2 regions of the Arthrobacter sp. D2-10 genome follow, and region 1 is predicted to be linked to the other one. Evidence: predicted binding sites of a transcription regulator. Region 1 holds the regulator's gene; the other holds the start of a gene.
The links. The regulator HspR, encoded in region 1, represses chaperone genes until heat shock. The targets are predictions, from matches to a motif close to AAGTTGAGTCNNNNNGACTCAACTT.

Region 1 (15,637 bases):
CGCGGCGCAGATGCGTGAAGCGGCTGATGCCTCGCCGTTCTTTGAGAACCTGCACGACGGCGAGCGCGCCGGTGCGGACAGTCCGCTCACCCAGGTTTGGGCCAGCGGGGTTGAGCACGAGGTCGGCGGGACCCCTCGGCGGGAGGGCCGCGAGCGGGCCGGCACCGCTTCCGTGAACGACGGCGAGGACGCACTCGGAGGCTGGGCGCCGCGCTTCGAGGGTCGCGTTCTCACGAGCTTCGAAAACAAGGCGCACGATGCCGGGCGCATGATCTTCGACCTGACCTACCGGCGCGTTTCCTAGGTCCCGCCCTCAGCCGCGGACGTCGTGCAGGTGATGGACGACGTCGTGCAGTCCATATTGTGCGAGGGTGCCGATGGTGAAGCGTGAGCCGTTGCTTCGCCGCCCGGGCCGGTTCCAGTCGGACACTGAATCGAGCAGCACGGCGTAGTCCTCGCCCGCGGCTACGAGTTCGCGTGACACTCCGGCAGGATCCTCTCCGGGGTAGTTCTTCTCGTCGGCGGTTCGGTCCTGATCCCAGTCCGCGAAGAGCGGATCCTCCTGGGTCAGCATCAGTCCCGTCCTCTCAGTGAAGAGCACGTACACATCGCGAACATGCGCGGCATATTCAAGCGCTGACCAGGTGCTCTCATCCGGACGTTCGCGGACGTCGGCCCGGTTGAGCACACTCCGCCAGCGTGGAAAGTCCTCCCGGTGCTGTTGCGCGATACTCTCCGGCGGGTGAGCAGCGGGGTCAAAGCCGCATTCGTCGCAAGCCCGCTCAAGGACCCACGTCCAGTCTTTGGTGTCAGGTTGAATCGCCATGGGTGGAAGCGTATCCGTGCAGGTGCAGGTTTGACACCCGATGACCTGCGAGCCCACTGACTATTGCCACAAAGTAGTGCTGGAGCGGGGCACCGTTCTCACACGAACGAAGATGCCGGCAGGTCCCGTTCCCCGGCGGTGATTGCGTCGACGATGCGGCGGGCGACCGCATCCGGATCCTTACCCTGGGGCAAACGCGGAGCCTGACCGTCGATCGGCCGACTCGCCAGGCCGGTCTCCGTGTGCGGAGGACGGACGTCCAGAAGCCGCACTCCGTTCCGGCGAAGCTCGAGCGCAACCGCCTTCCCGTAGGCACTCAACGCCGCCTTGCTCGCGGAGTAGGCTGCCATCCCCGCCGTAGGAGCCTCGGCGACGACGCCGCTGACCTGAACCAGCAGCGCTCCTCGGTTCAAGTGTCCACTCGCAGCGCGGAGCAGCCTGGCGTAACCCACGAAGTTGGTCAGGAGCAGTTCGTCCAGGGTGTCATCGTCAAGCTCTGAAGGGGGGCCGAACGCCACCACACCCGCCGAGTAGACGAGCCCGTCCAGCATGCTGTCGCCCAGCGCGTCGATGATGCTGCCTGGCCCCGCCGGCGCGGTGAGGTCCGCTGGAACGGCACCTGCTTCCAACTCCGCTGCCAACGAATCGAGCTTGCCTCGATCGCGTCCGCTGAGCGTCAGACGCGCACCCCGCGAGTTCAGCTCGCGGGCTATGCGCGAACCGAGCTGGCCGGTGGCACCGACCACCAGGAAGTGTTTGCCGACAAGAACGCAACCGCTGCTCTGATCCATGCCCAGAGCCTAACAACCGGCTCCGACAAGTCCCGCGGAGGGCGCCGGCAGTACGCCCTTCAGGGCCTACCGCGGTCGGTCCGGCCCTTCAGCTGCCGGAGTTGCTGCTCGGTAGCGTCGCGTGCCTCGAGTTCTTCGAATGCCCGCTCGAGGTTCGGTGACGAGGGATCCGACCACGCAAGCTCTTCCTGTGCTGCCTGAAGATGCCGCAGACGCCGGGCTTCCTGTTCCGCTTCGCGGGCGGCGCGAGCAGTTTCTGCACTGCTGCCCGCAGAGGCTGAAACTGCACCCTGGACTTCCAGGGCTGCCTGGGTAGCCCCTTGCTGCGCCCTCAGTGATTCGAATCGGACCGCATTCTCGTGCAGCGAGGTTTCCAGACGGTACAGATCGGCCTCGAGCGAGCGGAACTGCCGGTCGAGGTCGTCTCGCTGTTGGGTCAGCGTATCGAGCCTCTTCTGCACCTCCAGCGCCCGGCGCAGGGCTGCACGCGCAGCGTCGTCGTTCGAGTTCGCAACCGCGCGCTCTGCCTCACGGTTGCAGGCGTCGAGGTCTGCGGCCGCCTGCCGGGTCAGGGTCTCCACCCGGTGCCGGACGGCGGCGAGGTCCGCTACGCTGCGACGTGCCCGGTCGAGGTTTTCCTCCTGCTGCCGCTGCGATTGCCCGAGCGTGGCGATTGGGTCGACGGGTTCCTGCGCATTACGGCGTGAGGAAATGATGCGTGAGATGCGGCGTCGGACGGACACGTCGGCTATGCCCGCCGGGTGCCGGTGCCGTACGCGGCGTTCCAGGTTTTCAGCGCGCCGATCTCCATGGTGAGCCGCGACGTGGCGCGGTCAAGCTGCCTGCTGCCCGAGACCTGGTGAACCTCCAGGAGCGTGCGGCGCAGCTGTGCTGACAAATCGCAGAGGGAATCCACCTCGGATCCGATGCTGCGGGCGAGTTCCTCCCGCAGGACCCTGTTGGGTTCGCGCTCGGCAAGGGCGATCCGTTCACCGAGTACCGCTTCAGCGCGCGTGAGGTCTTCGGCGGTTGCGGCGAGGGCACCGGCGGGGGACCCCTGGGCGATAGCGGCTGAGAGGGACCGGCGGGTGGCGTCGGTTGAGCGCTCAAGCTGAAGGCGGTACCTCGCGAGTTCCCGGGAAGACGCGTCCGTGGAGAAGGACCGAATGCGGCTGCTCCCCCTCTGGATCCGGCGGCGGAGGATTCCTGAGCGTCGGATGCGGCGAACAATCAACCAGGTACCGGTTGCCGCGCCGATCGCCAGTACGCCCAGGACTGCTCCGCCGAACAGGAGGAGCTGGAGTACACCCTCCAGCAGGACTTCCGCGGCGTCAGCGAACTCTGATTCAGGCATGTATACAAGTGTGCCGTGGATTTGGACGTTGCGCCATGTGAGGAGCCCTCAGCGGGAGGGGTCTCCGCGCCAGATCATCAGCGCCTGGCTGCGCGGGCGGGGGCGCTGCCCCCGGGCGAGGGTGACGACGTCGCCGGCCAGCCCTGCAGCGAAGACGCGGCTGGTTTCCGCTTTACGGCGCTGTGACAGCTCCTCAGTGAGTTCACTGACCCGGTGTTGTAGGGCCATCACCTGATTCTCGAGTTCGAGGATGCGCCGGATTCCTTCCAGGGAGACACCCTCCTGGGAAAGACGCTGGACCTCGCGCAGGACGTTGACGTCACGCTGGGAGTACCGGCGGGCCCGTCCTGGTGCCCTGCTGGGAGTGACGAGGCCCAGCCGGTCGTACTGGCGCAGAGTCTGGGGATGCATGTCTGCCAACTCTGCGGCAACAGAGATGACGTAGATCGGCATATTCATATCAACAGACATTGGTGTCGCTCCCCTCTGCTGCCTAGATTTTCCACACCCTAGAGCCGTGCCTTCTCGGCAAGGTTGTTCCGCGGATCGGCGTCCTTCGTGGCGTTCGCGAAGGCTTCCACAGCGGCCTCTGCCTCCTTGTTGAGGTTCTGGGGAACGACGACGTCGATGGTTACCAGCAGATCACCGGTTGCCTTGGACGTCTTCACACCTCTGCCCTTGACGCGCAGGGTCCGACCGGAAGGTGTGCCCGCAGGTATTTTGACCTTCACCATTTCCCCGTCCAGCGTGGGCACCTCCACCTGCGCTCCGAGGGTTGCCTCGGGGAAGGTGACCGGCACGTGCACCCGGATGTTGTCGCCGTCGCGCTGGAAGAACGGGTGCGGCTTCACGTTCACCGTGACCATCAGGTCGCCGTTGCCCGCCGGCCCGGTCTGTCCCTTCCCGCGGACCCGGACCTTCTGGCCGTCCCGAATGCCGGCAGGCACGCGAACATCGATCACCTCGCCGGACGGTTCCCGCAGGCCGATGGTGGTCCCCCGGATGGATCCCGCGAAGGAGATGGTGGTGCTGGCGGTACGGTCCGCGCCCTTGCGGGGCGGTGCCTGGTACCCGGGGAACCCGCCGCCCGACGAATAGCCGCCGCCGAACAGATCGGCGAATTCCGGAGGCAGGTTGCTGCCGCCGCCGAAACCGCCGCGTTGACGGCCGGCTGTTTGCCCGAAGAGGTTGCCGAACATGTCGTCAAACCCGGCGCCGCCGCCCGGTCCGCCCGGTCCACCCGCAGTGAAGCGGGCTCCACTGCCCATCGCCCGGATGGCGTCGTACTGCTGACGTTCCTCCGGGTCGGACAGCACCGAATAGGCCTCCGAGATGTCCTTGAACATCTTGTCCGAGCCGCCCGTGCTCTGGTTCTGATCGGGGTGGTGCTTTCGCGCGAGCTTCCGGTAGGCCTTCTTGATGTCGGCGTCGGAGGCGTCCTTGGGCACACCAAGGATCTTGTAGAAGTCCTTGTCGACCCAATCCTGACTAGCCATCTGACCCCTCCTCTCTATAACTCTTCGTGTTGTCGGGTGGGGACGAAGGGAGCCCCCGAACGGCGGCAACGAAATTCCGAGACTCGCAGAGCTCGCTTCGGAATATTAAAGCCGCCTTCCTCGGGGACTCCCTCCGTCCGGTCTGACTACTCCGGTACTGCGACGATCACCTGGGCGGCCCGCAGGACTCGGTCGTCCTTCTTGTAGCCTGCGCGCAGGATCTGGCTGACGCTGTCGAACTGCACGTCCGCGCTCGGCTGCTGAATGAGTGCCTCATGGATGTTCGGGTCGAACTCCACTCCGGTCTCATCGATGCGGGACAGGCCGTAGGTCTTCAGGGCGTTCTCTAGTTTGGTGGAGATCGCGGCGAAGGGCCCGTCTGCGAGGTCACCGTGCTGGCGCGCGGCGTCGATGTCGTCCAGAACCGGCATGAGCGAGTTCAGTACCCCGATCACTGCCATATCCCGGGCGACGTCGCGATCCCGCTCCACGCGCTTGCGGTAGTTGACGTACTCGGCCTGAAGGCGGAGGAGGTCGTTCCGAAGTTCTGCCTCGACGTCGGTGGAAGGCGTGGAGATCTCTTCCCCGCCGCCGGCCTCGTTGAGGATAGCCTCTGCCTGGGCCAGTGCATCAGCACCGGCTTCGGGACCATCCGCAGCCATCCCAGGGGCGCCTGCATCAGCGCTTCCTGAGCCGGGCTCCTGCCCGGCACCCGCAGAGGGTGCCTGGTCAGGAGAGCCCGAACCGGAATTGTCCTGCTGCCCACGGACCTTCCCAGTTTCCGGGTCGATCTTCCGGTTATCGCGGAAGCTGACTGGCTCTGAGTGCTCTTCTTCGTTTCCGTGGTGCGGCATGGCTACTTCTTCTCGTCTTCGTCAACAACCTCGGCGTCGACGATGTCGTCGTCTTCTGCCTTGGTCCCGTTCTCGCTGGGCTCACCTGCACCGGCAGCACCGGGACCGGAGGCGCCCTCCTGCTGGGCCTGGGCGTAGATGGCTTCACCGAGCTTGGTCTGCGAGGTCTGCAGCTTCTCGAAGGCGGCCTTCACCTCATCATCGTTGTCCTGGGACTCGAGGGCCTTCTTCAGGGCGTCGACGTCGGCCTGAACCTCGGTCTTGACTTCCTCCGGCAGCTTGTCCGAGTTGTCGTCGATGAGCTTGCCCACCGAGTAGGCCAGCTGCTCGGCAGAGTTGCGGACATCGGCTGCCTCGCGGCGCTTCTTGTCCTCGGCTGCGTGCTCCTCGGCTTCGCGGACCATGCGGTCGATGTCTTCCTTCGACAGCGCGGTTCCGCCCGTGATGGTCATGGACTGTTCGGTTCCGGTGCCCTTGTCCTTGGCGGACACGTGCACGATGCCGTTGGCGTCGATGTCGAAGGTGACCTCGACCTGAGGAACGCCGCGGGGTGCCGGTGCAATACCGGTGAGCTCGAACGTGCCCAGCGGCTTGTTGTCACGGGTGAACTCACGCTCGCCCTGGAACACCTGGATGGCAACCGAGGGCTGGTTGTCATCGGCGGTGGTGAAGGTTTCACTGCGCTTGGTGGGGATGGCCGTGTTGCGCTCGATGAGCTTGGTCATCACGCCGCCCTTGGTCTCGATGCCCAGCGACAGCGGGGTCACGTCGATCAGGAGGACGTCCTTGCGCTCACCCTTCAGCACACCGGCCTGCAGCGCAGCACCAACGGCTACGACCTCATCCGGGTTCACGCCCTTATTGGGCTCCTTGCCGCCGGCCAGTTCCTTCACCAGGTCCGAGACAGCCGGCATACGGGTGGATCCGCCGACGAGCACGATGTGATCGATGTCCGAGACCTTGATGCCGGCTTCCGCGATGACGTCGTGGAACGGCTTCTTGGTGCGGTCCAGCAGGTCCTTGGTGAGGTCCTGGAACTTGGCACGGCTCAGGTGCTCGTCCAGGTGCACAGGGCCGTCCGGGGTGACCGAAAGATACTGCAGGGAGATGTTGGTGGACGAGGCGGAGGACAGTTCCTTCTTTGCCTGCTCGGCAGCTTCCTTCAGTCGCTGCAGTGCAATCTTGTCCTTGGAGAGGTCTGCGCCCTTGGCCTTTGCCTGCGCGAGCAGGAAGTCCACAACGCGCTGATCCCAGTCGTCGCCGCCGAGGCGGTTGTCACCGGAGGTTGCACGGACCTGGATGGTCGAGAAGTCGTCCTCATCCTTGCCGACCTCGAGGAGCGAGACGTCGAAGGTTCCGCCACCAAGGTCGAACACGAGGATGAGCTCGTCTTCCTTGCCCTTGTCCAGGCCGTAGGCGAGAGCTGCAGCCGTGGGCTCGTTGACGATGCGCAGCACGTTGAGGCCGGCGATCTCACCGGCTTCCTTGGTTGCCTGGCGCTCGGCGTCGTTGAAGTAGGCCGGCACGGTGACGACGGCGTCGGTCACCTTTTCGCCAAGGTAGCTCTCGGCGTCAGTCTTCAGCTTCTGCAGGATGCGGGCAGAGATTTCCTGCGCCGTGTAGGTCTTGTCATCCACCTGCTTCTTCCAGTCGGTGCCCATGTGGCGCTTGACGGAAGCGATGGTGCGGTCGATGTTGTTGACGGCCTGGCGCTTTGCGATCTCGCCGACCAGGACTTCGCCGCCCTTGGAGAAAGCGACGATGGAGGGAGTGGTGCGTGCACCCTCAGCGTTCGCGATGACGGTGGGTTCGCCACCCTCAAGCACAGAAACGACTGAGTTGGTTGTTCCGAGGTCGATACCTACTGCACGTGACATGCGTGTTCCTTTCGACGAGCCGCTGGCTTTGGTTTCCACCGGCCGGGATTGTCGGTTCCGCTCAGATTGAGCCTTCTGCACTCAACCTTACTACGACCTGATGGAGTGTCAAGCTGAAGTTGAGTCTACTTCGCTCAACTCGGGATCCGCACGGTGCTTTGGGTCGGACGAAGAGGAGGCCGCGCCGTCGTGCTTTGCCAGCTTCGAGGGCCACCAGATCTTCGGGCCGAGGTCATATGCGAGCGCCGGAACCAGCAGCGACCGGACGATCACCGTATCCAGCAGCACACCGAACGCCACGATGAACGCGATCTGCGCCAGGAACAGGATGGGGATGATCCCGAGAGCGGCGAACGTCGCGGCAAGGACGATTCCCGCCGAGGTGATCACCCCACCGGTCACGCCGAGGCCGCGGAGGACGCCCGGCCGGGTTCCGATGCGCAGCGACTCCTCCCGCACGCGTGTCATCAGGAAGATGTTGTAGTCCACCCCCAGCGCGACGAGGAAGACGAAACCGAAGAGCGGCACCGAGGCATCCGCGCCATCGAACCCGAGGATGTTGTTGAACACCAGCGCCGACACCCCGAGCGCGGTCGCATAGGACAGCACCACCGAGCCGATCAGCAGCAGCGGCGCCACCACCGAGCGCAGCAGGAGCATGAGAATGACCAGAATGACAACGAGGACTATCGGGATGATCTTCGTCAGGTCAGCCTGCGCTGTGACGTTGGTATCCAGCGCGACGGCGGTTACCCCGCCGACCAGCGCATCCGGGCTCACGGCATCCAGGTCAGTGCGCAGCTGCCTGACGAGTTCCTCCGCTTCGGCGGAGTCCGCCTGGTAATCGAGGGTCGCCCGCATCAGGACGTTGCCATCGCGTACGACGACGGCGCCCGCCTGGTCGGCGACAAGCGTCGCCTCCGCTACACCCTCGGAGCTTTCAAGGACCTCGAGGACTCCATCTTCCCGCCCGGCAGGCGCAATCACGATGACCGGGCTGCCTGCGCCGGCGTCGAAGTGGCGCGCCAGCGCATCCTGCCCGTCGACCGCGTTTGACGGCGAAAGGATCACTGAAGACTGCGGCACACCGGATGCCTGCAGCTGAAGCAGTCCCAGCGAGCCGGCGGCGAGCACCAGCAGGGACACAACCCAGACCGGCCGCGAGAACCTCGACACCAGGTGGCCGATGCGCTTCCAGGTGCCGCGCAGGCCTTCGAGTCCCGTGACGTTGCTGCCGTGGACCCCGGCAGGATGGGTACCGGCTTTGGGCCGCAGCGGCCAGAACGCGCTACGGCCGAAGATCAGGAGGAGCGCAGGAAGCAGGCTCAGCGCTGCAAGCAGCGAAAAGACAATCCCGATCGCGGCGATCGGACCGAGGCTGCGGTTCGAATTGAGATCCGAGAAGAGCAGGCACAGCAGCGCGAGAATGACGGTGGCACCCGATGCGACGATCGGCTCCACCGACGCACGGTAGGCGACCCTCATCGCGTCCCACTTCGAGCTGAATTCCGTCAGGGCTTCCCGGTATCGGGCCACGAGCAGCAGCGCATAGTCCGTCGCGGCACCGATCACGAGGATCGACAGGATGCCCTGGCTCTGGCCGCTCAGTTCAATCCACCCCCAGAGCGCAAAGGCATAGACGAGCAGGATGGAGGTGGCCAGCGCGAAGACGGACGTGAACAGGACCAAGAACGGCAGGATGAGTGCACGGTAGACGGCCAGCAGGATGACGAACACGGCGGCAAGCGCCACGGCAAGGAGGATTCCATCGATACCCCCGAAGGCACCGACCAGGTCCGCTGTGAAGCCGGCGGGGCCGGTGACATACCCTTCGGCATCTGCCGGCAGCTCGGCCTCCAGCACCTCGCGGAGTTCGATGATCACCTCGCCCAGTTCGGCGTCGTCGGCCACCGAAGCGATGTATTGGATGGCAAAACCGTCCCCTGAGGGGATCGGGCCAACGACGGCGGGTTGGCCCTCCGCAGCCGGCTCAAGCCCGGGCACATCCGCGAGCCGGGTAGCCAGCTCCTGGTACTGCGCCAGCTCCGGCGGCGGAATCTCCGATTCCGACTCGACGACGATGACGGCGGGTATGGCAGTGGAGTCGGTGAATGCTTCCTGCAACTCGCCGGCCTCCGTCGATTCCGCGTTCGCGGGCAGGAAGGACGCCTGGTCGTTGCTGGAAACCTCCTCCAGCTTCCCGAAGGTGGGTCCGCCGAACCCGGCACCGATGAACCACAGCACCACGATGAATGCCGGAAAGAACACCCGGACCCACTTCTTCTTGAACATGCCAATCCCTTCTAGGTATCTCTATTACCTACTATATCCATGGTGGAGATAAATGGCAGTATCCTAATCTGTAGATAGAGGAGGAACATGGCCGACGCCGCACCACGTGAACTGATGGCCCTGCTGCAACAGTTCACTGTCGAGACCGATCGATATGTCGACACCATCAGCGTTCGGGATGCACTGCACCGGACTGACCTGAACGCGCTCGGCATCATGATGGGCGCCGCTCGTGCCGGTGCCACCGTGACCCCGGGCATGCTCCGCCAGGCTCTCAACCTGAGTTCCCCGGCGACCACCGCCCTGATCGACCGGCTGGACGAAGCGGGTCATGTCCGCCGTTCACGCAGTTCCGTGGACCGGCGGCAGGTGCATCTGGAGATGACGGAGAAGGCCCTCGCCACCGGCTCCAGGCTGTTCACTCCGCTGGCCAGGGAAGTGGAGCAGTCGCTCGCCGAATTCACGCCTGAGGAGCTCGCACTCCTCAGCAGGATGATGCGGAAAGTCACCGACGCCACGGTGCACGCACGCGAACACGCGATGGACGAAGCACCGGGGTAATCTGTCGATCATGAGCGACGAGGTCTACTCCCACGGCCACCATTCGAGCGTCACCAGCGCCCATGCAGCGCGCCGGGCAACAGATTCCGCCGGGTACCTGCTGGAGCACCTTTCGTCCGGTATGAACATGCTCGACGTCGGCTGCGGACCCGGGAGCATTACCGCCGACTTCGCCGCACTGCTCGATCCCGGACAGGTCATCGGCATGGACCGCTCAGAGGACGTTGTGGCATTGGCCGAGCGGACGTACGCAGGGGTGGAGAACCTCTCCTTCCGCACCGGCAACGTGTACGACCTTGACCTCGAGGACGAGTCCGTCGATGTTGTCCACGCGCATCAGGTGCTGCAGCACCTCACCGACCCGGTCGCCGCGCTGCGTGAGATGCACCGGGTTGCGCGGCCGGGAGGGATCATCGCGGTCCGCGACGCAGACTTCCACGCGATGGCGTGGTACCCACCTACGCCGGAACTCGACGAGTGGATGGACACCTACCAGCAGCTGGCCCGCAGCAACCAGGCCGAGCCCGACGCCGGACGCCACCTCCTGGCGTGGGCACACGAGGCGGGACTCACGGACGTGGAAGCTTCGTCGTCGAACTGGTTGTACGCCACCGAGGAACGCCGGCGCTGGCACGCCGAGACCTGGGCGGAGCGGGTCCTAAGTTCCGGCTTCGCGGAGCAGACCCTCGAGCGGGGTCTGGCAGACCAGGCCACGCTGGAGCGGCTGGCTTCGGGATGGCGCCGCTGGGGCGAGTCACCGGATGGCTGGTTCCTCATCCCCTGCGGTGAACTGATCATCCGGGTGTAGCGCTGTCGGCATGCCCGATGCGCCCCTCCTGCCTTCATACCTAGGATTGACCCATGTACAGGATCGTCACTGTCTGCACCGGTAACATCTGCCGCTCTCCCATGGCCGAGATCATGTTGAACCGTGCCTTCGAGGAAGCGGGACTGGACGACGACGTCATGGTTGACTCCGCAGGCACCACCGGCTGGGAGGCGGGTAACCCGATCGACGAGCGCGCAGCCGCAAAGCTGACCGAGCTCGGCCTCACAAGCGAAACCCACCGCGCACGGAAGTTCGATCCCACCTGGTACGCAGAGCGGGATCTCATCCTTGCCCTCGATGTGGACCACTACGAGGATCTGAAGCTTGAGGCTCCCGATGCGGAGAGCCGAGGCAGGGTGCGGATGCTGCGCGAATTCGACCCGTCGACGGCCGGCACGCCGATCTCCGAGCTTGGCATCTACGACCCCTGGTATGGGGACAGCGCCGATTTCGAGGCCACGTGGCAGATGATTCACGACGCCGTTCCCGGGATCGTGCAGTTCGTGCTGGAAGAGCTCGCCCGCGGCCACGCTGCCCGGTGATCCTCTGTCATCAGAGAGCGACAACTGTGATGAGGGACCGATAACTGAAGTTAAAGACCTACGACGCTCCTCAGCACCGCAAGGTGCTGCTCGAAGAGTTGTTCCGGGTCCGAGAAGGTGCCCTCGCCATACTGGCCGAAGACCTCGAAGCTGACGATGCCGAAGAGCGAGGCCCACACGAGGGTTCCCCGCACGATGAGGTCGTCATCCGCTGCCAGGCCCATCTCCTCGCGGATGCGTGCCAGATCCGCCGGCAGCATGCCTTCGGCGGGGACACCCGGCAAGTTGCCGGGGAGCGTCCCACCCCTGCCGTTAGCCCGGTAGGCGTCGTCGTAAATGCGGACCAGTGCCCGAATGACCCGCGTACCCGGGCCGGTGGTCTGCTCTGCCGGAGCGTGATAACCGGGCACAGGACTGCCGAACAGCAGGGCATAGCGGGCCGGCTCCCGCACAGCCCAGCGGCGAACCGCGCGCGCGAGCACCAGGAACTTCCCGGCATGATCCGATGGCGCCAGCTCCGCCACTGCTGCGTCCACCTCATCGCCGAGCTCGGTGTAGGCATCGACCACCAGGAGAGTGAGGAGCTCGTCCCGGCTCTTCACGTAGCGGTACACCGCGGAAGACACCAGTCCCAGATCCCGCGCGATGGCACGCAACGACAATGCCGCAGCCCCGTGCACGACAAGATGCTCCCGACCAATGCGCGTGATGTCCTCCATCGTCTGAGCGCGCGCACGTTCCCTCGGAGTTGGAGTCATACGCCCATGCTTTCCGACCGTGAGAGCGGTGTCAACAAAAGAGAGCACCGCTCTTGACAGTAGCCCTCCAGCCGCTCAAACTGATTGCGAGAGCACTGCTCTCTTTTTCATCACAACCACGTTTCCATCACAACCACCAGGAGCAACCAATGACACAGCTATTTGCCGTCACCGGTGCGGGGCCGGTCGGCTGGACCATCGCCGAACACCTGGCAAGCCGAGGCGACACCGTGCGCGTCTTCACCAGATCCGGAAGCGGTCCTGACATGCCAGGCATTGAACGCGTCCGCGCTGACGCGTCGGACTACCGGCAGATGCAGCAGGCGTTCGACGGCGCGTCGGCCGTCTTCCACTGCATCCATGGCTCCGCCTACACCGCCGCTGCCTGGGAGTCCGAGCTCCCACGGGCCGAGCAGGTGGTCCTGGAGGCGGCCGGGCGAGCAGGCGCCGTCGTCGTCTTTCCGGAGAGTCTGTATTCCTATGACCGGCCCGGTGAAGTCATGACCGAAACGTCTTCCCGCGGCGCCGCCGGCGGCAAGCGAGGCGTGCGGACCACGCTGTTGCAGCAGCGCGAGGCATCATCCACGGCGACGGTCAGCGTGGTGGCGTCGGATTTCTATGGACCACGCGTCCGCACCGCCCATGCCGGCGAGCGCATTGTCCCCCGTGTGCTCGCCGGAAAGACCATCCGGCCGCTGGGGAACCCGGACCTTCCGCACTCCTTCACGTACGTTCCGGACCTTGCAGCGGCGATGATCGCCGCCGCCGCGCGGGACGAGCTCTGGAACTCACTCCTGCACGCGCCGACGGCCGCTGCTCCCACCCTGCGTGAGATGGCCCGCGGATTTGCCCGCGCCGCGGGGGTGGCTGAGCCTCGGACGAAGCCCATTTCGGGCCGGATGGTCCGTGCGCTGGGAGTGGTGTCGGGCGACCTGCGGGAACTCAAGGAGCTGCTCTATCAGTTCGAGAACCCTTTCGTCATGGACTCCTCACGGAGCGAGGCGCTCCTGGGCCTCAAACCCACGCCCCTTCAGCAGGGCGCAGCCGCGACGGTGAGCTGGTGGCAGGGGAAGGAGGCCGCGGTGGACAGCCCTAAGATTATTCAGTGACTCTTTCGCTGTGGCTGGCACTCGTTGGTGCCCAGGCGCTCATCAGCTTTACGCCGGGTGCCGGCGCCGTGAACACCATGAGCAATTCGCTCACGGTGGGATTCCGGCGCTCCATGTGGGGCATCCTCGGCCAGCAGCTTGCTCTCCTTGTTCACATCGCCGTCGTTGCGGCCGGAGTCGGTTTGCTGGTGGCCGGGTCGCCGCTGGCTTTCAACGTCATCCGTTACGCGGGAGCCGCCTACCTGGTGTATCTCGGCATCCGGAAGTTCCTTGAGCGTCCCGTCCCGGCCGAGCAGGCGGCAATGCTCCATGCCGAAGGCGCGGGTTCAATGTTCCGGCGCGGCCTCTGGGTGAACCTCCTCAATCCGAAGGCCATCGTGTTCTTCCTTGCCTTCGTTCCACAGTTCATCCGGCCTGACCAGGAGCTGCTCGGCCAATACGGGGTGCTGGCGGGCACCGTCGTCGTTATCGATGTCCTGGTGATGTGGCTCTTCTTCGCGGCAGCTGCCCGCTCCTTCAGCCGGTTCACCAGCGGTCCGAGCGGCCAGCGCCTGCTCAACCGCATCTTCGGGAGCCTGTTTATCGCCGTCGGTGCACTGTTGGCGTTCGCCTGACGTATGGCACACAAGTCCGCGAACGCCGTCGTTCCGCTCATTATCGCCGTGGACGGCCGGTCCGGCGCGGGCAAAACCACCCTCGCGGTAGAGCTCACCGCCCTGCTGCGGGAACATCACACCGTCAGCCTCTTCCACCTCGAGGACATCTACCCCGGCTGGGACGGCCTCGCGGACGGCATGGACCGTTATGTTCGCACAGTGCTTTCACCCCTGGCGGCAGGGCGCCCCGCCCGGTGGACGGCGTGGGACTGGACCGCAGACGACGACGGCGGCGCCCGCAGCACGCAGCCCGCGGACATCGTGCTGGTCGAGGGTGTCGGGGCGGCGTGCGCAGCTGCCCGGGAACACCTCGATGTGGTGATCTGGATCGACGCCGACGACGACCTCCGCCGAACCAGCGCCCTGAACCGCGACGGCGACACCTATGCCCCGTTCTGGAAGCGGTGGTCAGAGCAGGAAGAGCAGTGGCTCGCAGCTGATCACCCGGCGCCGCATGCGGACCTTTTGGTGCAGGGACACCGGGGCAACTCGGTTCCCGACCAGTTGCGCCGCGCGCTCACCGGGCTGCCGCAATGCGAGTCCCTGATGTCAATGGAACGGGCTGCCCGCCGGGGCCTGACCCTGCAAGTGGAAACCCTTGACCTGCTGCCCGATGCTGCCCGCGTCTTCCGCGAGCTATACGCCGGGTCCACCTCCGCCGCATGGCTTGACAGTTCCGCCACGGAGGACCCGCACGGCCGGAACCGCTTCTCGATCCTGGCCGACGACGGCGGGCGCTTCGGCCAGACTGCGCAACACACCGGCGGGACCACCCTGGTCACGAGCGGCCCGGTCACAGCCCGGATCGTCGGTCCCTTCTTCCGCTGGCTGGACGGCGTGTGGGGTCGCCGAGCGGTTCGACTGCCCGCGGAGTACCCGGGCCCGTTCGCTCTCGGCTGGCTGGGCTACCTCGGATATGAGCTGAAGCGCGAAACCGGCGGCCGCACGCCGGAGGCAAGTCCGGTTCCGGATGCATCCCTGCTTTTCGCCGGCCGGGCCGTGGTCCTGGACCATCAGGAAAAGCGCTCCCACCTGCTCACCCTGCATGACGATTCCCGAGACGCAGACGCGGAAGCGTGGCTGAAACGGGCGCGCGCCGTCGTGCTCTCCGAACGGGAATCCACCACACCGAACTCCGCTGTGCCGAACTCCACTGTGTCGAACACCAGCGCGCACCGCTTCACCGTGCGCGATACGCGGGAGGAGTATCTGGACAAGATCCGCGCGGCGAAGGCCGAGATTGCCGACGGCAACTCCTACGAGGTGTGCCTGACCACCGCCCTGAACGGGCACGACGATGCACCGGTCGATGCGTTGGAGGTGTACCTTGCGCTGCGCCGGGCCAACCCGGCACCGTTTGCGCATTACCTGGTCTTCCCCGGGATGGCCGTCGCAAGCACGTCGCCCGAGCGGTTCCTTCGGCTGGACGCGTCGGGCGGCATGCGCGCCGAACCGATCAAGGGCACGCGGCGCCGCTCCCCCGACCCCGAGGAAGACGCTGCCCTGCAGACGGACCTGCGCACCAGCGCCAAGGACCGGGCCGAGAACATCATGATCGTTGACCTGCTGCGCAACGATCTGTCCCACCTCGCGACCCCCGGAACCGTCACAGTGAGCCGCCTTTGCGACATCGAGACGTACGCGACCGTCCACCAGATGGTCAGCACCATCGACGCGAGGCTGAGGCCCGGT
Region 2 (15,637 bases), 820 kb from region 1:
CATCGCAGAACCGAAGGAGCCAGCTCTGGCCTTCCCGGTTGCCGGTCACGTAATGGCGAGCCAGGGCGGCGCCGTGATGTTTGATGATGGAGGACAACTGTGTGCCCTGCAGGAGGGACACCTTCGCGGTGCTGTTTCCGGTTGTGACTGCGCCGGCAGAGCGGGCTTCCAGGACTGCCACCCGCTGGCCGGATCGCGCGAGCAGTGTGGCGACGGTGAGGCCGGTGATACCGGCCCCAACCACCACCGAGTCGTACTGGCCACCCTCCTTGAAGGCATCGGTGGGTATGCGCGGCGCTGATTCGAGCCAAAGGGATTTCACGGCCAGTTCTCCTTCTGTAGTGCGGTTTCTTACCAGTCCAATTCGATGTGAATGTTGTCGGGTAGGTCTGCCGGAGCGGTGCCGAGATAGATCACTTCACCGCTGTCCAGATCACGCAGGAAAGTGTGGAAAGTGCCGGGAGGGGTCCTTCCGGCGATGGGGGGAAAGCCTTGTTCGGCGGAAACTTCTGCCTTGAATCCGGGGGTAGGCAGGCCTTCAGCATCCACAGTGAACCAGTCCCACACCGCACCCGTGGCCAGGTCGACGGCAAGTATTGCCCCCGCTGGCCAGCCCCGTGCAGGAGTGCGGTTGGGTGCCGGAACCTGGCGTCCGGCCGGTCGGTCGTAACCGGCCAGAAGCTCGCCGGTATCCGCCCGGACAAGCCCTACCCTCAACGGCAACCCGGCGGTACCGGGCGTGAATGCGGGAGTGCTCCACCATCCGCTGTAGAGGGTCCGCAGAGGAAACACGTCTCCCGGTTCCACCGCGACCGGCAGCGGTTGGAAGTAGGGCGGGGAGGCAGCCTCGGAACTGCAGCCGGGAATAACGACGACGGCGAGCAGCACCGCTAGGCCCCCCTGTCGCGTCGGTCGCACGATTGACCACCTCCGTGCGACCAACGCTAGACCCCGTGATCCAACCCCTCAAGGGCCGGTGGGCATGAAACTGCTCCGTCCTGATCTGAGGACGACAACTAAGTATGCTGTCTGAAGTTGGAGGACCCATTCGGGAAGGATTTCGGACATGACGGCTGCGCTACTGGTCATCGACATGCAGAACGCATTCTTTGAGGACGAGATCCTCGGGAAGCAGAAAGAACCGCTGGTTCGGGCGTGCAACGCAGCCATCGCGGATGCTCGTGAAGCCGGTACGCCCGTGTATGTGATCCGGACCGAGCACCAGCGGGATAAATCGACCTGGACGTTGAGCATGCTCGACGACGACCAGGGTTTCCTCTTCAGCGGGACGGAGCAAGCCGAACCGGTCGAGGGATTGCAGATTGAGGGGCTTCCAGAGATGGTCAAGACCCGCGACAGCGCATTCTTCGGAACGGATTTACTGCAGCGTCTACGGAACTTGAGCGTGGATACCGTTGTGCTTGCGGGGGTGGCAACGCATAACTGTGTGGCTCAGACTGCGGCGGATGCCTACGCCAATAACTTGCGGGTGGTGTACGCCGAGGACGCTATCGCCTCAACCAACGAGGAGTATGCGCAGAACGTCTTGGGCGTGCTGACTGATGAATACCGCCAGCGGCTCATGGGCGCGGAGGTGATCAAGCAATTGTTCCTGGACCGTGCCGGTTATACGGCGTGATCAGAAAGCGACGCTGTAACCATCCTCCCGGTGGAAGAGTCGTCGCCCGGCCCCATCATCCATGCGCACCCAGACCACTGACGCGTCCTCGGCGCGGTCCTCGAGGACACCCGTGACCTGGTGCCCTGAGGTAGATCGCAGGGTAATCCGCTGACCGCGCTTGAGGGCGGAGAAGTCAGTCAGGGAGGCAGGTTCAATGCTCATGGAGGACCTTTCGACGTGTGATTACCGCCACAGTAAGGTGTCTGTCTGAATGTTCGGTGAACGAAAACTGGGTGAATCCCTAACAGCTGGGGAAAGAGTCATTCCCACAACCTCAGACGGAGGTTTATCGAAAAGTTAACTAAGCTTGCTTTCTATTTGCGCGGTACTGTGGGATTCTTTGAATACCAGTGGCGGGAAATGCTGTTCATCAACTCGCGAGATCACAGGTCGGCGCCCCGCCCCGCCGGCAACTAGAGGGGATAGTTCAATGGCATCGACACACTCACCGGGCTCGGGCGTCGGGACCCGTACCAATATTCAAAAGGCTGCGCTCGCTGTTGGAGTTGTTTTCCTGCTCGTCGGCATACTGGGCTTCATTCCCGGGATAACCAGCGGCATGGACGAGCTTGCCTTCGCGGGCTCTGAGTCGAACGCGTTACTGCTCGGCATCTTCCAGGTCTCTATCCTGCACAACATCGTGCATCTTCTGTTCGGGATAGCAGGCATAGTGATGGCGAAGACCGCCACCGGAGCCTATAACTTCCTCCTTTGGGGAGGGGTAATCTACGCCGTTCTGTTCATCTACGGCCTCATCATTCCGCAGGATTCGGCGGCCAACTTCGTTCCCGTGAATGCGGCCGACAACATTCTGCACCTTGTCCTCGCTATCGCGATGATCGCCCTTGCGCTCGCGCTGCGGGACAAGCACCGTACAGCCGGGGCGCGGTAACCCTTCCCGGCATAGAAACTGATCGACTGAAAACAGAACGACGACGGCGGGTCGCAACCCGCCGTCGTCGTTCTGTGCGTTGTGGTCCGCGACAGGAGGGGTTTAGGCCTCCACTGCCTTGTCGCCTCGGACCGGCTGCGCGTCCTCGCCGGAGACAATCTCGATCTTGCGAGGCTTTGCGCGCTCGCTGACCGGAATGGTGACACTGAGGACACCGTTCTCATACCGGGCAGAGATGGCGTCAATGTCGATGCCTTGGCCGAGGTTGAGCTGGCGGAGGAAGGATCCGCTTTCACGCTCGCGGGTAAGCCACTTGACCCCCTCGGCATTGCGCAGGGTGCGCTCCGCGCGGATGGTCAGGAGCTGGCCGTCCACGTCGATGTCGACAGAGCCCGGGTCAATGCCCGGAAGGTCAGCGTTCAAGATGTAGTGGTCACCCTCGCGATAGAGGTCCATGGGCATCAGGCGCAGGCCTTGGCGGGGATCCAGAAGTGCGCCGGCCATACGGTCCAGTTCGCGGAATGGGTCGAATTTCATAGCCATGGTGGTTCACTCCCTGTGTGGTCTAGCTGGTTCGAGTTGAGTCACGTTCGCTCAACCCAGTCATTAAATTAGCACTCGAACCTTGAGAGTGCTAACACTTTTTGTTCGCCCACAACGAACGCTCACAGACACCAAAAAGCCCGCCCCGATGGAGCGGGACGGGCTTCGAACGGTGCCTGCGCGGGGCCTCGATCCCCGGGCCTTCCGCGTGTGAAGCGGATGCTCTACCAGACTGAGCTACACAGGCAAATAGTTCCCCGTTAGTTTAGGGCATCCACAGACGGATCACGCAAATGCGGGAAGCGGTAGATATCCAGGCTGCTACTAAGTAGCCTGACTAACCCGGGCTGTTCCAGCTGAAGCCCCGCCTCTGAAAGCCAGCGAAGGAGTTGTCATGAACGATCAGGACATTTTGGCGCGTATCCAGGCGCTTGTGGAGGAAGAACACACCCTGCGGGACGCCGCTCCGGGCGAGGGCGACCAGGGCGGTGACCGCCAAAGCCGGCTGCGGCGGGTGGAGGAACAACTGGACCAATGCTGGGACCTGCTCCGTCAACGCCGCGCCAAGGAAGACGCAGGGGAAAGCCCCCAGGAGGCAGAGGCCAGGCCTATTGATCAAGTCGAGGGGTACCGCCAGTAGCTCAGCCCGTCCATGACACGGGCGGCGACGAACACGGTGTACAAAGACCGAAAGGAACCCATGGATAATCTCAAGGCTTTTGCGCTGATCTGCACTCTGACACCATCGCCGGCGGACTCGAGCAGCGACCTCATGGCGAACCGTATCCTCGGGAAGCTGGAGGAGCAGGGGGTAACGACATCGTCGGCCAGGGTAGTGGACTACAACGTGGCGCCCGGCGTCGAAACCGACATGGGCAACGGGGACCAGTGGCCGCAGCTACGGCAGCAGATCCTCGATGCGGACATTTTCCTCCTTAGCGCCCCGATCTGGGTGGGACACATGAGCAGCCTCGGTCAGCGGGTGTTCGAACGGTTGGATGCCGACATCTCCTCCACGGATGATGCGGGCAGACCGATCATGTACGACAAGGTGGCCCTGACGGCCGTCGTCGGAAATGAAGACGGCGCTCACCACGTCACCGCCGAGATGCACCAGGGGCTGAACGACATCGGGTTCACCGTCCCCGCACAGGGCGGCGTGTACTGGGTGGGCGAGGCGATGCAGACGGTGGACTTCAAGGATTTGGACGAAATGCCCGACGTGGTCGCGTCGACCATCTCAGCGATGACGGCGAACGCAGTGCACCTCGCGAAGTCGTTGAAGGTGGCGTCCTACCCCGCCCCGTAAGCCACAGCTCAAGTGAGTTCGCAGGGAGCACCCTGGCAGAGGGTGCTCCCTGCGAACTCACGAATCCTTCAAGGGAAAAAGGTAAGCGCTTGAGCGAGCACAAGAATGATGGCGACGCGCGGCGGAGCGAACTCGGCAGCACTGCCGGGCCGGTGGAGGATGAGATCGAGAAGTCGTTCGACCGCACCGTTGACGAGGGTGCCCAGCGGTTGCATCGAACGTTCGCCGACGTCCTCATCACCGGACTGTTTGGTGGTTTCGAGATCGGAATCGGCGTCCTGGCGTACTTGGCAGTGCTCCATGAAACCGGGAACCATTTACTGGCAGGACTGGCTTTCAGTGCCGGACTCATAGCGCTGCTGCTCGCGAAGAGCGAATTGTTCACCGAGGGTTTCCTCGTTCCGATCGCTGCAGTAACAGCCAAGCAGGCCACACTCGGGCAACTGGGCAAGTTGTGGGCCGGCACGCTGGCCGCCAATCTCGTCGGCGGGTGGATTTTCATGATGCTCGTGGTGACGGCTTTCCCGCAGTGGACAGGGACCATCACAAGCTCCGCTGAACACTACGTCCACGCCGACCTGAGCTGGCAGACGATATGTCTCGCAGTGCTGGGAGGAAGCACGATCACGCTGATGACGCGGATGCAGCATGGAACCGAGGCAATGAGCGGCAAGCTCGCGGCAGCGGTCGTCGGCGGTTTTCTGCTGTCAGGTCTGCAGCTCTTCCATTCAATCCTCGACTCGCTGCTGATTTTCGGCGGCATCCAGGTGGGCGCCGAGATCAGTTACCTGGATTGGCTGGGCTGGTTCAGCTACACAGTGGTGTTCAATATCGCCGGCGGGATTCTGCTGGTGACGGCGCTGCGGCTGGTGCGCGACCGAAAGCTCGTGGAGCGCGAACGGAAAGAGGCGCCCGTGGATCCCACTACTGCCTCCAGCTAGCTCTTCCGGGCCAGCCAGCCGAGTGTCAGGCTGCCCATGGTCCTGCGGAAGCCGCTCTCGCCTCGCGTCACCTCAAGCGCTGCCCATACCATCAGGCAGGCTGTGCTCGCGGCGGCGAGTGCCATCCGGTTTTTCTCCTCCAGCGCCATCATGGATGCCACGCCAAGCAGTGCCCACCCGACGATGGGCGCGTTCGGCTTCTGCGCGATTGTCTGCTGCCCCAGGTCGTTCCGGATGAATCCCATCATGCGCCTTTCTTCGAGGTGGCTTTCGCGGTTTTCTTCGTTCCCGCCGCGCTCTTCTTCTCGCGGTTTTTCTCCACGCTGCGGCGGAGCGCTTCCATAAGATCGAGGACGTTGCCGCCCTCCTGGTCGCCCGTCTCTCCGAACGTCTCGTCGGTGTCCAGCGCCTCGCCCTTCTCGAGTTTCGCTTCGATCAGCGTGCGGAGCTGCTCCTGGTAGTCGTCCTTGAAGTTCTCGGGATCGAAGTCGGAGGAGAAGGATTCCACCAGTGCCGCGGACATTTCCTTCTCCTTGGCGGAAATACGAACCTTCTCATCGAGGGAGGGGAAGGTGGCTTCGCGGACCTCGTCCTGCCAGAGGAGCGTCTGAATCATGAGTACATCCCCGCGGACGCGCAGGGCGGCCAGCCGCGACTTCTGCCGAAGCGAGAACTGGACGATCGCGGTGCGGTCCGTCTCCTCCAGGGTCCGACGAAGCAGTACGTAGGCTTTTGTGGACTTCGAATCGGGCTCCAGGTAGTAGGCGCGGTCGAACATGATCGGGTCGATCTGGTCGCTCGGAACGAACTCGACCACCTCGATCTCCCGGCTCTTCTCTACCGGGAGCGAAGCGAGGTCTTCGCTGGTGAGAACGACGGTGCGCTCGCCGTCGTCGTACGCCTTGTCGATGTTCTTGTATTCGACGATCTCGCCGCAGATCTCGCACCGCCGCTGGTAGCGGATCCGGCCACCGTCCTTGTCATGCACCTGGTGAAGGCTGATGTCATGGTCTTCGGTGGCGCTGTAAACCTTCACGGGCACGTTGACCAGCCCAAACGCCACTGCGCCTTTCCAGATCGCTCTCATGTTCCTAGTGAACCAGTGTTGCCCGTGCCGGTCTACGATTGCTTAGGTGAACTCCGAACCGATGGTTACCAAGACGCTCGCCGATGGAGAACCCGCCCTCTGGTTCGAGATGCGCTTCAATGCGCCGGCCAGGGTGCTGTGGAAGCACCTCACTGATCCCGAGAAGCTCAAGTACTGGTTCCCATGCGAGCTGGACATCCTGCCGCGTCCCGGTGCCGTGGTCACCTTCAAGTTCCCGGGCCAGAAAGCCATGGAAGGGACAGTTCTGGAGGCAGAGAAGCCGCGGCTGCTCGCCTATACGTGGGATGAGGAAGTCCTGCGCTGGGAAATCGAGGACGACGACGACGGCGGCAGCCTCCTCACGCTGACCAACACGGTCCAGGAGGGCCAGGATATCGCCCGCTCGGCGGCAGGCTGGCACCTGACCCTCATGGGCCTCGACGACTTCCTGAACGAACGCCCGCTCGGACAGGATCCGGCACTGTGGGACCAGTACGTGGCCCGGTATGAGGCGGAGCTCGGCGACTGAATCAGATCTCTGTGCCGCCGACCGCACTGGCGTAATCGGAGCATCCCTACAAGACTGGGGAAATGGCTCCAGGCAGCGCACAGCAGACGGTTACCGTCGGTGGACGCCGTCTGAAGCTGACCAGCCTGGACCGGGTGATGTATCCCGAGACGGGCACCACCAAGGCCGATGTCCTCGCCTACTACGCGGCCGTCGCTGACTGCCTCATCCCACACGCCCGTAACCGGCCGGTGACGCGCAAACGGTGGGTCAACGGCGTCGGCACCGAAGAAAAACCAGGCGAGGTGTTCTTCCAGAAGAACCTCGACAAATCCGCGCCGTCGTGGATTGAGCGCCACGGTATCGAGCACAGCGACCACACCAACGTGTACCCGCTGCTCAATGACCTCGCGACGCTGACCTGGCTGGGGCAGATCTCAGCCCTTGAGATCCACGTGCCGCAGTGGCAGTTCGGTCCCAATGGAGAGGTAGGCAACCCGGACCGAATGGTCCTCGACCTTGACCCGGGACCGGGCGCAACGCTGCTTGAATGCGCCGAAGTGGCCCGGCTGGCCCGTGAGATCCTGAACGACATGGGCCTGGACCCGAGGCCGGTAACCAGCGGATCGAAGGGGATCCACCTGTATGCCCCGCTGGACCGGAAGCAGACCTCGGACCAGGTGTCCGCCGTCGCGAAGGAATTGGCGCGCATTCTGGAGGCCGACCACCCGGACCTGGTGGTCAGCGACATGAAGAAGTCGCTGCGCGGGGGCAAGGTGCTGCTGGACTGGAGCCAGAACAACCGCAACAAGACCACCATCACGCCATATTCACTCCGCGGGAAAGCGCATCCAATGGTTGCGGCGCCGCGGACCTGGGAGGAGCTCGACGATCCGGATCTTGACCACCTCAACTATGAGCAGGTGATCGCGCGGATCTCCGAGTACGGCGATTTGCTCGGGGACATGGACCGGGATGGCGCAGAGGACAACGGAGGCCCCGACAACGACGACGGCGGCCCGGACCGCCTGCACACCTACCGCTCCATGCGGGATGCCTCCAAAACACCGGAGCCCGTTCCGGACACGGTGGGCGAGCCGGGCGGCAACAGCTTCGTCATTCAGGAACACCACGCGCGGCGCCTCCACTATGACTTCCGGCTGGAGCGCGACGGCGTACTGGTCTCCTGGGCCATCCCCAAGGGACCGCCCACCTCCACGGGGGAAAACCACCTCGCTGTCCAGACCGAGGACCACCCGCTCGACTACGGCTCGTTTGAGGGCACCATCCCCAGGGGCGAATACGGGGCCGGCGAGGTGTACATCTGGGACTCCGGCACGTATGAGGCGGAGAAGTGGCGGCCGGGCAAGGAGGTCATCTGTACGCTGCAGGGCCGTGAGGATGGGGGCCTTGCCAGAGGCGGCAACGCAGTGCGCAGATTCGCCCTGATCCATACCGGCGGGCCCACCGACGCGGCCGAGAAGAACTGGCTGATCCACCTGATGAAGGAACAGCCCGGCCAGCCCTCACCTCCCGCCTTCAGGCCGCGCACCACCGAAGAACTTCCCACGCTGAGACCTATGTTGGCCACAACGGGAAATCCCGGGCTGCTGCGCTCGGAAGACGGCTGGGCCTTCGAGATGAAGTGGGACGGTATCCGGGCTGTCGCGACGGTCACCCCGGAGGGAACCCGGCTCCTGAGCCGCAACGGCAACGACCTGACCAAGGCGTATCCCGAGCTTGCTGACCTCGGCAGCTACGTTAACGGTGAGCAGGCGGTGCTGGACGGGGAGATCGTCGCGATCAATAAGGCGGGCCGCCCGGATTTCGGCCTGCTGCAGGGGCGCATGAACCTCACCAAACACTCAGACATCGAAGCGGCGCGAAGACGCACCCCGGTCCATTTCCTGCTCTTCGACCTGCTGCATCTCGACGGAAACTCCCTGCTGGACCTCGGATACTCACAACGCCGCGAGGTACTCGAGCAGGCCGTGGACGGTCCCGAGGACGGTCACATCCAGGTACCTCCCGCCCTTGATGCGACGCTCGACGAAGCGATCGAGGCCAGCAAGGAACTGGGCCTCGAAGGCATCATGGCCAAGCGGGTCAGCAGCACCTATTCGCCGGGCCGGCGGTCCGAATCGTGGGTGAAGATCAAGCACGCGCTCACCCAGGAGGTCGTCGTCGTCGGTTGGCGTCCGGGCAAGGGCAGCCGCGCACACAAGGTCGGCTCACTGTTGGTGGCGATTCCCGACGGCGTTGACTTGAAGTACATCGGGCGCGTGGGCTCCGGGCTGACTGAGCGGGAGCTCGCGGAGATCGGTTCAAGGCTGAAGAAGATGGCCCGCAAGACGGCACCGCTCGACGATGTGCCGGCCCCCGATGCGTCCGATGCCCGCTGGGTCCGGCCGGCACTCGTAGGGGAGGTCCAGTTCAGCGAACGCACGTCCGGCGGCAAGCTGCGCCATCCGGTCTGGCGGGGGTGGCGGCCGGACAAGAAGCCGTCCGACGTCGTCGTCGACATCTGACTCCGGAATCTGACTCAACAGGAACAAGGGGAGTAGGAGCCTATGCAGTTTGAACAGCTCGACGCCTGGTGGAGGGCTGCCAACTACCTGTCGGTGGGGCAGATCTATCTGAGGGACAACCCCTTGCTGCGGCGGCCGCTACGGCGCGACGACGTCAAGGAGCGGCTGCTCGGGCACTGGGGGACCACCCCCGGCCTCAACTTCGTCTACGCGCATCTCAACCGGGCGATCGTGGAACGCGGCCAGGAGATGCTTTTCATCACCGGACCCGGCCATGGCGGTCCCGCGAATGTGGCCAACGCCTGGCTGGAAGGAACGTACACGGAAACCTACAGCCATGTGGGTCGCGATGCTGCCGGCCTGAAGGAGCTCTTCAAACAGTTCAGCTATCCGGGCGGCATACCGTCCCATGCGGCTCCGGAAACCCCCGGCTCCATCAACGAGGGCGGCGAGCTCGGCTACTCGCTTGCCCACGCGTTCGGGGCGGTCTTCGATAACCCGAACCTGGTTGCAGCCTGTGTGATCGGCGACGGCGAAGCAGAGACGGGGCCGCTGGCGGCCAGTTGGCACTCGAACAGCTTCCTCGACGCAAAGCACGACGGCGCGGTCCTGCCGATCCTGCACCTCAACGGGTACAAGATCGCCAATCCGACCGTGCTTTCCCGAATGCCCGAGGCTCAACTCGAACACCTGATGCGGGGCTACGGCTACGAGCCCCACTTCGTCACGGTGACAGATCCGCACGCCACCGAGCAGGCACACCGCGATTTCGCCTCCGCCCTCGACACCTGCCTGGAACGGATTGCAGCACTGCAGGCCGAGGCCCGGACGGAACCTCGGGGGACTGAAGGGTACGCGCCCTGGCCCATGATCGTGCTGCGCTCGCCGAAAGGCTGGACCGGCCCCGCCGCGGTGGACGGCAAGCAGGTCGAGGGAACCTGGCGGGCACATCAGGTCCCGCTGTCAGGGGTTCACGACGACGACGCGCATCTCGCGCAGCTCGAGGAATGGATGCGCTCCTACCGGCCCGAGGAGCTGTTCATGGAGGACGGCAGCCTTCGGGACGAGATAGCTGCTGGTGCTCCAGCCGGAGACCTCCGCATGAGCGCAACGCCCTATGCGAACGGCGGCCGGCTGCTGCGTGACCTCCGACTGCCCGCCTATGGTGACCACGCCGTCGTCGTCGAGCGACCCGGCAAGGAAAAGGTGAGCCCCATGCTCGCCGTGGGCGGGTATCTGCGGGACATCATTCGGCTGAATCCGGAGAATTTCCGGATCTTCGGTCCGGACGAGACGGCATCTAACCGCCTGCAGGACGTCTACGAGGCCACCGATAAGGCGTGGCAGCACCGGATTGACGACGTCGATGAGCACCTCGCACGGTCCGGCCGCGTACTGGAGGTGCTGAGTGAGCACCTGTGCCAGGGCTGGCTGGAAGGGTACCTTCTCACAGGGCGGCACGGGGTGTTCAACTGCTACGAGGCGTTCGTGCACATTGTGGATTCGATGTTCAATCAGCATGCCAAGTGGCTAAAAGTGCACCAGGATCTGCCGTGGCGGCAACCGATCGCCTCACTGAACTACATGCTGTCCAGCCATGTCTGGCAGCAGGACCACAACGGGTTCTCGCATCAGGACCCCGGCTTCATCGACCATGTGGTCAACAAGAAGGCCGACGTCATTCGGGTCTACCTGCCGCCGGACGCGAACACGATGCTCGCCGTCACGGAACACTGCCTGCAGACCAGGGACCGTGTGAACGTGATCGTCACCGGCAAGCAGCCGACCATGACGTGGCTCGGACCGGAAGATGCGCGTCTCCACGCAGAACGGGGCATCGGGGTATGGGACTTCGCGGGAAGTGAGGACCCGGGCGGCGGGGAGGATCCCGACGTCGTCCTGGGTTGTGCAGGGGATGTGCCTACCGTCGAGGTGGTGGCAGCGGCGGGTCTGCTCAAGGAGGCACTGCCCAAGCTGAAGGTGCGTGTGGTGAACGTGGTCGATCTGATGCGACTGCAAGACGACGCCGAGCATCCGCACGGAATGCGGGCACGGGACTTTGACACGCTCTTCACCCGCGACCGGCCGGTGATCTTCGCCTATCACGGCTACCCCTGGCTGATTCACCGGCTGACGTACCGGCGGACCAACCACGACAACATCCACGTACGCGGCTACAAGGAGGAAGGGACTACTACCACGCCGTTCGACATGGCGATGCTGAACCAGATTGACCGGTATCAGCTGGCAATGGACGTGATCGATCGAGTGCCGTCGCTGCGCTCCACACAGGCCGGTCTCCGGCAATATCTGCAGGATGAGCGGCAGCGGGCGTGGCAGCACACGCGCGACGCCGGTAAGGACATCGCTGAGGTCACCGGCTGGCTGCTGGAAGAGGCATCGCCCGACGACGCCGGTTGAGGAGCGCCTCCCGGCGGCTCACCCTGTTGGCTGCGGCACCCAATGACGACGACGACGACGCATAGGGCTTCGGTGACGAACTTCCCCGACCGGGAAATCAACTTGAACACACAGAAATCCCAAGGTCACGCGAGTACGAATAAGTGTTATGAGCACCATTCCGGTAATTCATACAGCGAACGAGTCGACGGTCCTGGCTGCTGCCAGCCGCGCTGTCGCGGATGCACTCTCGGAGCTCGAGCAGGTCTGGCGTAACCCGCGGCCGGATGCCGTGGTTGCAGCCGCCCGACGCCAGCTTGCAGCTGCCGAGAGTTGGGCTGACGCACGGCGTGAAGGCGCCTGACCGAAGGCGCACAACGCGGGGTGAGGATCGGGTAACCCCATCGTGTAGCGTCTGTGCTGGCGGTAACCGCCGTCACATCAGTCTTATCAAAATGGGGGAACACTGTGGATATTGGCCTGTTGGTCACACTGGGGGTGATTGTCGGCGTCCTTATCGTTCTGGGTCTGGTCGCTGTGATCATCGCACGGATGGCCTTGCGGATTGCGAGTCCTGCGGAAGCGCTCATCATCACCGGCAAGGGCAACCAGGAGGGCCAACGGGTTGTCTTCGGGCGCACCTTCATCAACCCGTTCAGCCAGCGGGCCTTCTCGATCTCGCTGGCGTCGCGACAGGTCACCCTGCAGATCGAGGGCATCTCCAAGAACGGCATCAAGCTGCACCTTACCGGTGTAGCCCAGATCAAGGTCGGCGGCGACGAAGAAGCCGTCCGCCGGGCTGCGCAGCGCTTCCTCAACCAGCAGGACCAGATCGACCACTACACGCAGGAAACACTCTCGGGCTCGCTGCGCTCCATCGTCGGTACGCTCACGGTCGATTCCATCATCAAGGACCGTGCTTCCTTCGCAAAGAGCGTGAAGGAAGAGGCCGAGCACTCGATGCACAACCAGGGCCTCGTGATCGACACCTTCCAGATCCAGTCCGTCAATGACGACTCGAGCTATCTGAAAAACCTTGGGCGTCCGGAGGCTGCCCTGGCCGAGAAGCTCGCAAAAATCGCTGAAGCGAATGCCGCCCAGGAAGCCGCGGAAGCCGCGGCCATCGCGGACGAGCAGGTGGCGCTCGCAGAACAGCGTCTTGCCATCCGCCGCGCCGAGCTGAAGGAAGTTGCCGACGCCCGCCAGGCGCAGGCCGACGCCGCGGGGCCCCTTGCAGCCGCGGAGCAGAGGCAAGCGATCCTGCTCAAGGAACAGCAGGTCACCTCCCGCCAGGCAGAACTCCGCGAACGTGAACTCGACATTGAGATCCGCAAGCCGGCCGACGCCGAAAAGTACCGGGTGGAGCAGGAAGCGGCCGGCAAGCTCGAGCAGCGCAAGCGCCAGTCCGAGGCCGACCAGGTGGAGGCGGAGGTCCTGTTGACCAAGCGACGCCTCACCGCAGAGGGCGACAAGGTGGCCGCCGAGGCAGAAGCCGCCGCGAGCACAGCGCGAGGCAATGCCGCCGCAGCAGTCACGCGGGCAAACGGCGCAGCCGAAGCCGAGGTGATCAAGGTTCGTGGTGAGGCCGAAGCAGACGTGGTCCGCCAAAAGGGCATCGCCGAAGCGCAGGGCATCGAGGCGCAGGCTCGCGCGTACGAGCAATTCAACGACGCTGCGGTGCTCAACAAGGTTATGGAGATGCTGCCGCTCGTGGCACGCGAGATCGCAGCACCTATGTCCGCGATAGATAACATGACAGTGATTTCCAACGACGGCGCCAGCCAGCTCAGCAGGAACGTGAGCGGCGGTCTGCACCAGACGTTCCAGTTGTTGAAAGACACCACTGGTCTCGATGCGGTTGAGATGCTCCGCAATTGGGGGAGCAACGGCACAAAGCCCTCACCTGCCGCGCCGTCCGAACCGCATTCGTAGCGGTCTCGCGGTATCCTCTGTGCAGATGGTTTTCGGTTAACGCTCCCTCACTGAATTGGTGAGGCGCTGCCGGAGCCATCAGACACTGAGGAGGGTCAATGAAGATCGTCGTTCTCATGAAAGAGGTGCCGGACACCTACGGGGAACGCAAGCTGAATCTCGAGACGGGCCTCGCCGAGCGCAGCGACAGCGAAGCTGTGCTCGACGAGATCGGCGAGCGGGCACTTGAGTTGGCGTTGTCCCTTGCCGGCTCACTCGACAGCCCGGAGATCACGGTCGTCTCCATGACCCCTGAATCGGCGACGACGACACTGCGCAAGGCGTTGGCCATGGGTGCGGACAAGCTGGTCCACATCGCCGACGAGAAACTGGTCGGTGCCGATCTTGGTCTCACAGCTGAGGTGTTGGCTGCGGCAATCCGGCGTACCGCGTTTGACCTCGTGATTGCCGGCAACCTTTCGACCGATGGGCAGGGCGGGGTAATCCCCGCCATGCTCGCCGAGTTGCTGGGGGTGCCGCACGCAAGTTCCCTGACCTCCGTCGAGGTGTCTGCCGAGCGTGTGCACGGAACACGTGAAACGGACGGCGGGATCATGGAGGTAGCGGCGGCACTGCCGGCGGTCATCTCGATCACCGAGCGGTTCCCCGCCGGACGCTTCCCCAACTTCAAGGGCATCATGGCGGCGAAGAAGAAGCCCGTTGAGAAGCTGACCGCCGCTGACCTCGAGGTTGATCCGGAGGCGCTGGACGTCCCTCGTTCCATCATGCTTGCAGTGTCAGAGCGGCCCGCACGATCCGCCGGTATGAAGATCGTCGATGAGGGAGACGCCGGCGAGAAACTTGCCGAGTTCCTGATTCAGAACCGACTGGCCTAAGGAACGAGCATGACTACCTTTCCCGAAGACTCAATTCTTGTCCTGCTTGAGACCACCCCCTCAGGCACGCCGGCCAGGAGCGCAGCGGGACTCCTGGGCGCCGCGGCTGAGGTCGGCACGCCCGTAGCGCTTATCGTGGCAGGACCGGACGGGGCAGCGGATATCGCTGCCGCGGCCGGTGACCTCGGTGCCGCCTATGTGCTCATTGCCCAGCCTGAGTCAGTGTGCTCCCTGCTGGCTGTGCCGACTGTCGACGCCCTCGCCGCCGCCGCAGGACTGGTTCGGCCTGACGCGATCCTGATCTCCAACTCCGTTGACGGGCGGGATGCAGCCGGACGATTCGCGGCGCGCACGCGATCCGCCTTGGCCGTCGACGCCGTGGGAGTCGGGCGGGATCCAGAGGGAATCGTTGCCCACCACTCGGTGTACGGCGGCGCCTACAGCGTCGACTGCGCGCCCACGTTCGGTGCCCCCGTCATCACTCTTCGCGAAGGTGCAGTCGACTCCCGCGCCGAAGCCCGGACACCGCAGATAGAGTCACTCGATGTCCCTTCGTCCGGAATCGCTGCAGCATCCATTGAGTCGTTCGAAGCGCGCACTGTGACCTCAACCCGCCCCGAATTGCGCGGTGCCGTCAAGGTCGTGGCGGGAGGACGGGGTCTTACGTCCCAGGAGCAGTTCGCCCTCGTTGACCAGCTGGCCGATGTCCTGGGGGCGGCCGTCGGCGCCTCACGCGCCGCAGTCGATGCCGGATGGGTGCCGAACAACTACCAGATCGGTCAGACCGGGATCTCCGTCTCGCCGCAGCTCTACGTGGCGATCGGGGTCTCCGGCGCCATCCAGCACCGTGCCGGCATGCAAACCGCCAAAACCATCGTGGCGATCAACAAGGATCCGGACGCACCGATCTTCGAGATCGCCGACTTCGGCGTCGTCGGAGA

Region 2: a site for HspR is predicted at 3,150-3,174, ahead of M1D74_RS00235 (Hsp20/alpha crystallin family protein). Genes of this name have one in related genera too.

What each region holds. Positions count from the first base shown of each region.
Region 1 covers NZ_CP096431.1:2,836,406-2,852,042, forward strand. Annotated here, with positions in the region: gene trmB (tRNA (guanosine(46)-N7)-methyltransferase TrmB) at 1-304, shown strand, start outside; gene M1D74_RS13275 (DinB family protein) at 314-826, opposite strand; gene M1D74_RS13280 (SDR family NAD(P)-dependent oxidoreductase) at 925-1,617, opposite strand; gene M1D74_RS13285 (PspA/IM30 family protein) at 1,677-2,360, opposite strand; gene M1D74_RS13290 (hypothetical protein) at 2,366-2,971, opposite strand; gene M1D74_RS13295 (heat shock protein transcriptional repressor HspR) at 3,020-3,442, opposite strand; gene M1D74_RS13300 (DnaJ C-terminal domain-containing protein) at 3,481-4,467, opposite strand; gene M1D74_RS13305 (nucleotide exchange factor GrpE) at 4,614-5,321, opposite strand; gene dnaK (molecular chaperone DnaK) at 5,324-7,198, opposite strand; gene M1D74_RS13315 (MMPL family transporter) at 7,307-9,490, opposite strand; gene M1D74_RS13320 (MarR family transcriptional regulator) at 9,578-10,051, shown strand; gene M1D74_RS13325 (methyltransferase domain-containing protein) at 10,062-10,859, shown strand; gene M1D74_RS13330 (low molecular weight protein-tyrosine-phosphatase) at 10,913-11,422, shown strand; gene M1D74_RS13335 (TetR/AcrR family transcriptional regulator) at 11,473-12,180, opposite strand; gene M1D74_RS13340 (NAD-dependent epimerase/dehydratase family protein) at 12,330-13,289, shown strand; gene M1D74_RS13345 (LysE family transporter) at 13,286-13,903, shown strand; gene pabB (aminodeoxychorismate synthase component I) at 13,907-15,637, shown strand, end outside.
Region 2 covers NZ_CP096431.1:41,449-57,085, forward strand. Annotated here, with positions in the region: gene M1D74_RS00210 (FAD-dependent oxidoreductase) at 1-322, opposite strand, end outside; gene M1D74_RS00215 (hypothetical protein) at 352-918, opposite strand; gene M1D74_RS00220 (cysteine hydrolase family protein) at 1,067-1,639, shown strand; gene M1D74_RS00225 (hypothetical protein) at 1,640-1,843, opposite strand; gene M1D74_RS00230 (DUF4383 domain-containing protein) at 2,112-2,573, shown strand; gene M1D74_RS00235 (Hsp20/alpha crystallin family protein) at 2,676-3,116, opposite strand; tRNA gene M1D74_RS00240 (tRNA-Val) at 3,290-3,363, opposite strand; gene M1D74_RS00245 (DUF2630 family protein) at 3,511-3,756, shown strand; gene M1D74_RS00250 (flavodoxin family protein) at 3,817-4,425, shown strand; gene M1D74_RS00255 (formate/nitrite transporter family protein) at 4,515-5,366, shown strand; gene M1D74_RS00260 (hypothetical protein) at 5,363-5,614, opposite strand; gene ku (non-homologous end joining protein Ku) at 5,611-6,453, opposite strand; gene M1D74_RS00270 (SRPBCC domain-containing protein) at 6,500-6,982, shown strand; gene M1D74_RS00275 (ATP-dependent DNA ligase) at 7,045-9,489, shown strand; gene M1D74_RS00280 (phosphoketolase family protein) at 9,532-11,910, shown strand; gene M1D74_RS00285 (hypothetical protein) at 12,059-12,253, shown strand; gene M1D74_RS00290 (flotillin family protein) at 12,358-13,821, shown strand; gene M1D74_RS00295 (electron transfer flavoprotein subunit beta/FixA family protein) at 13,920-14,696, shown strand; gene M1D74_RS00300 (electron transfer flavoprotein subunit alpha/FixB family protein) at 14,706-15,637, shown strand, end outside.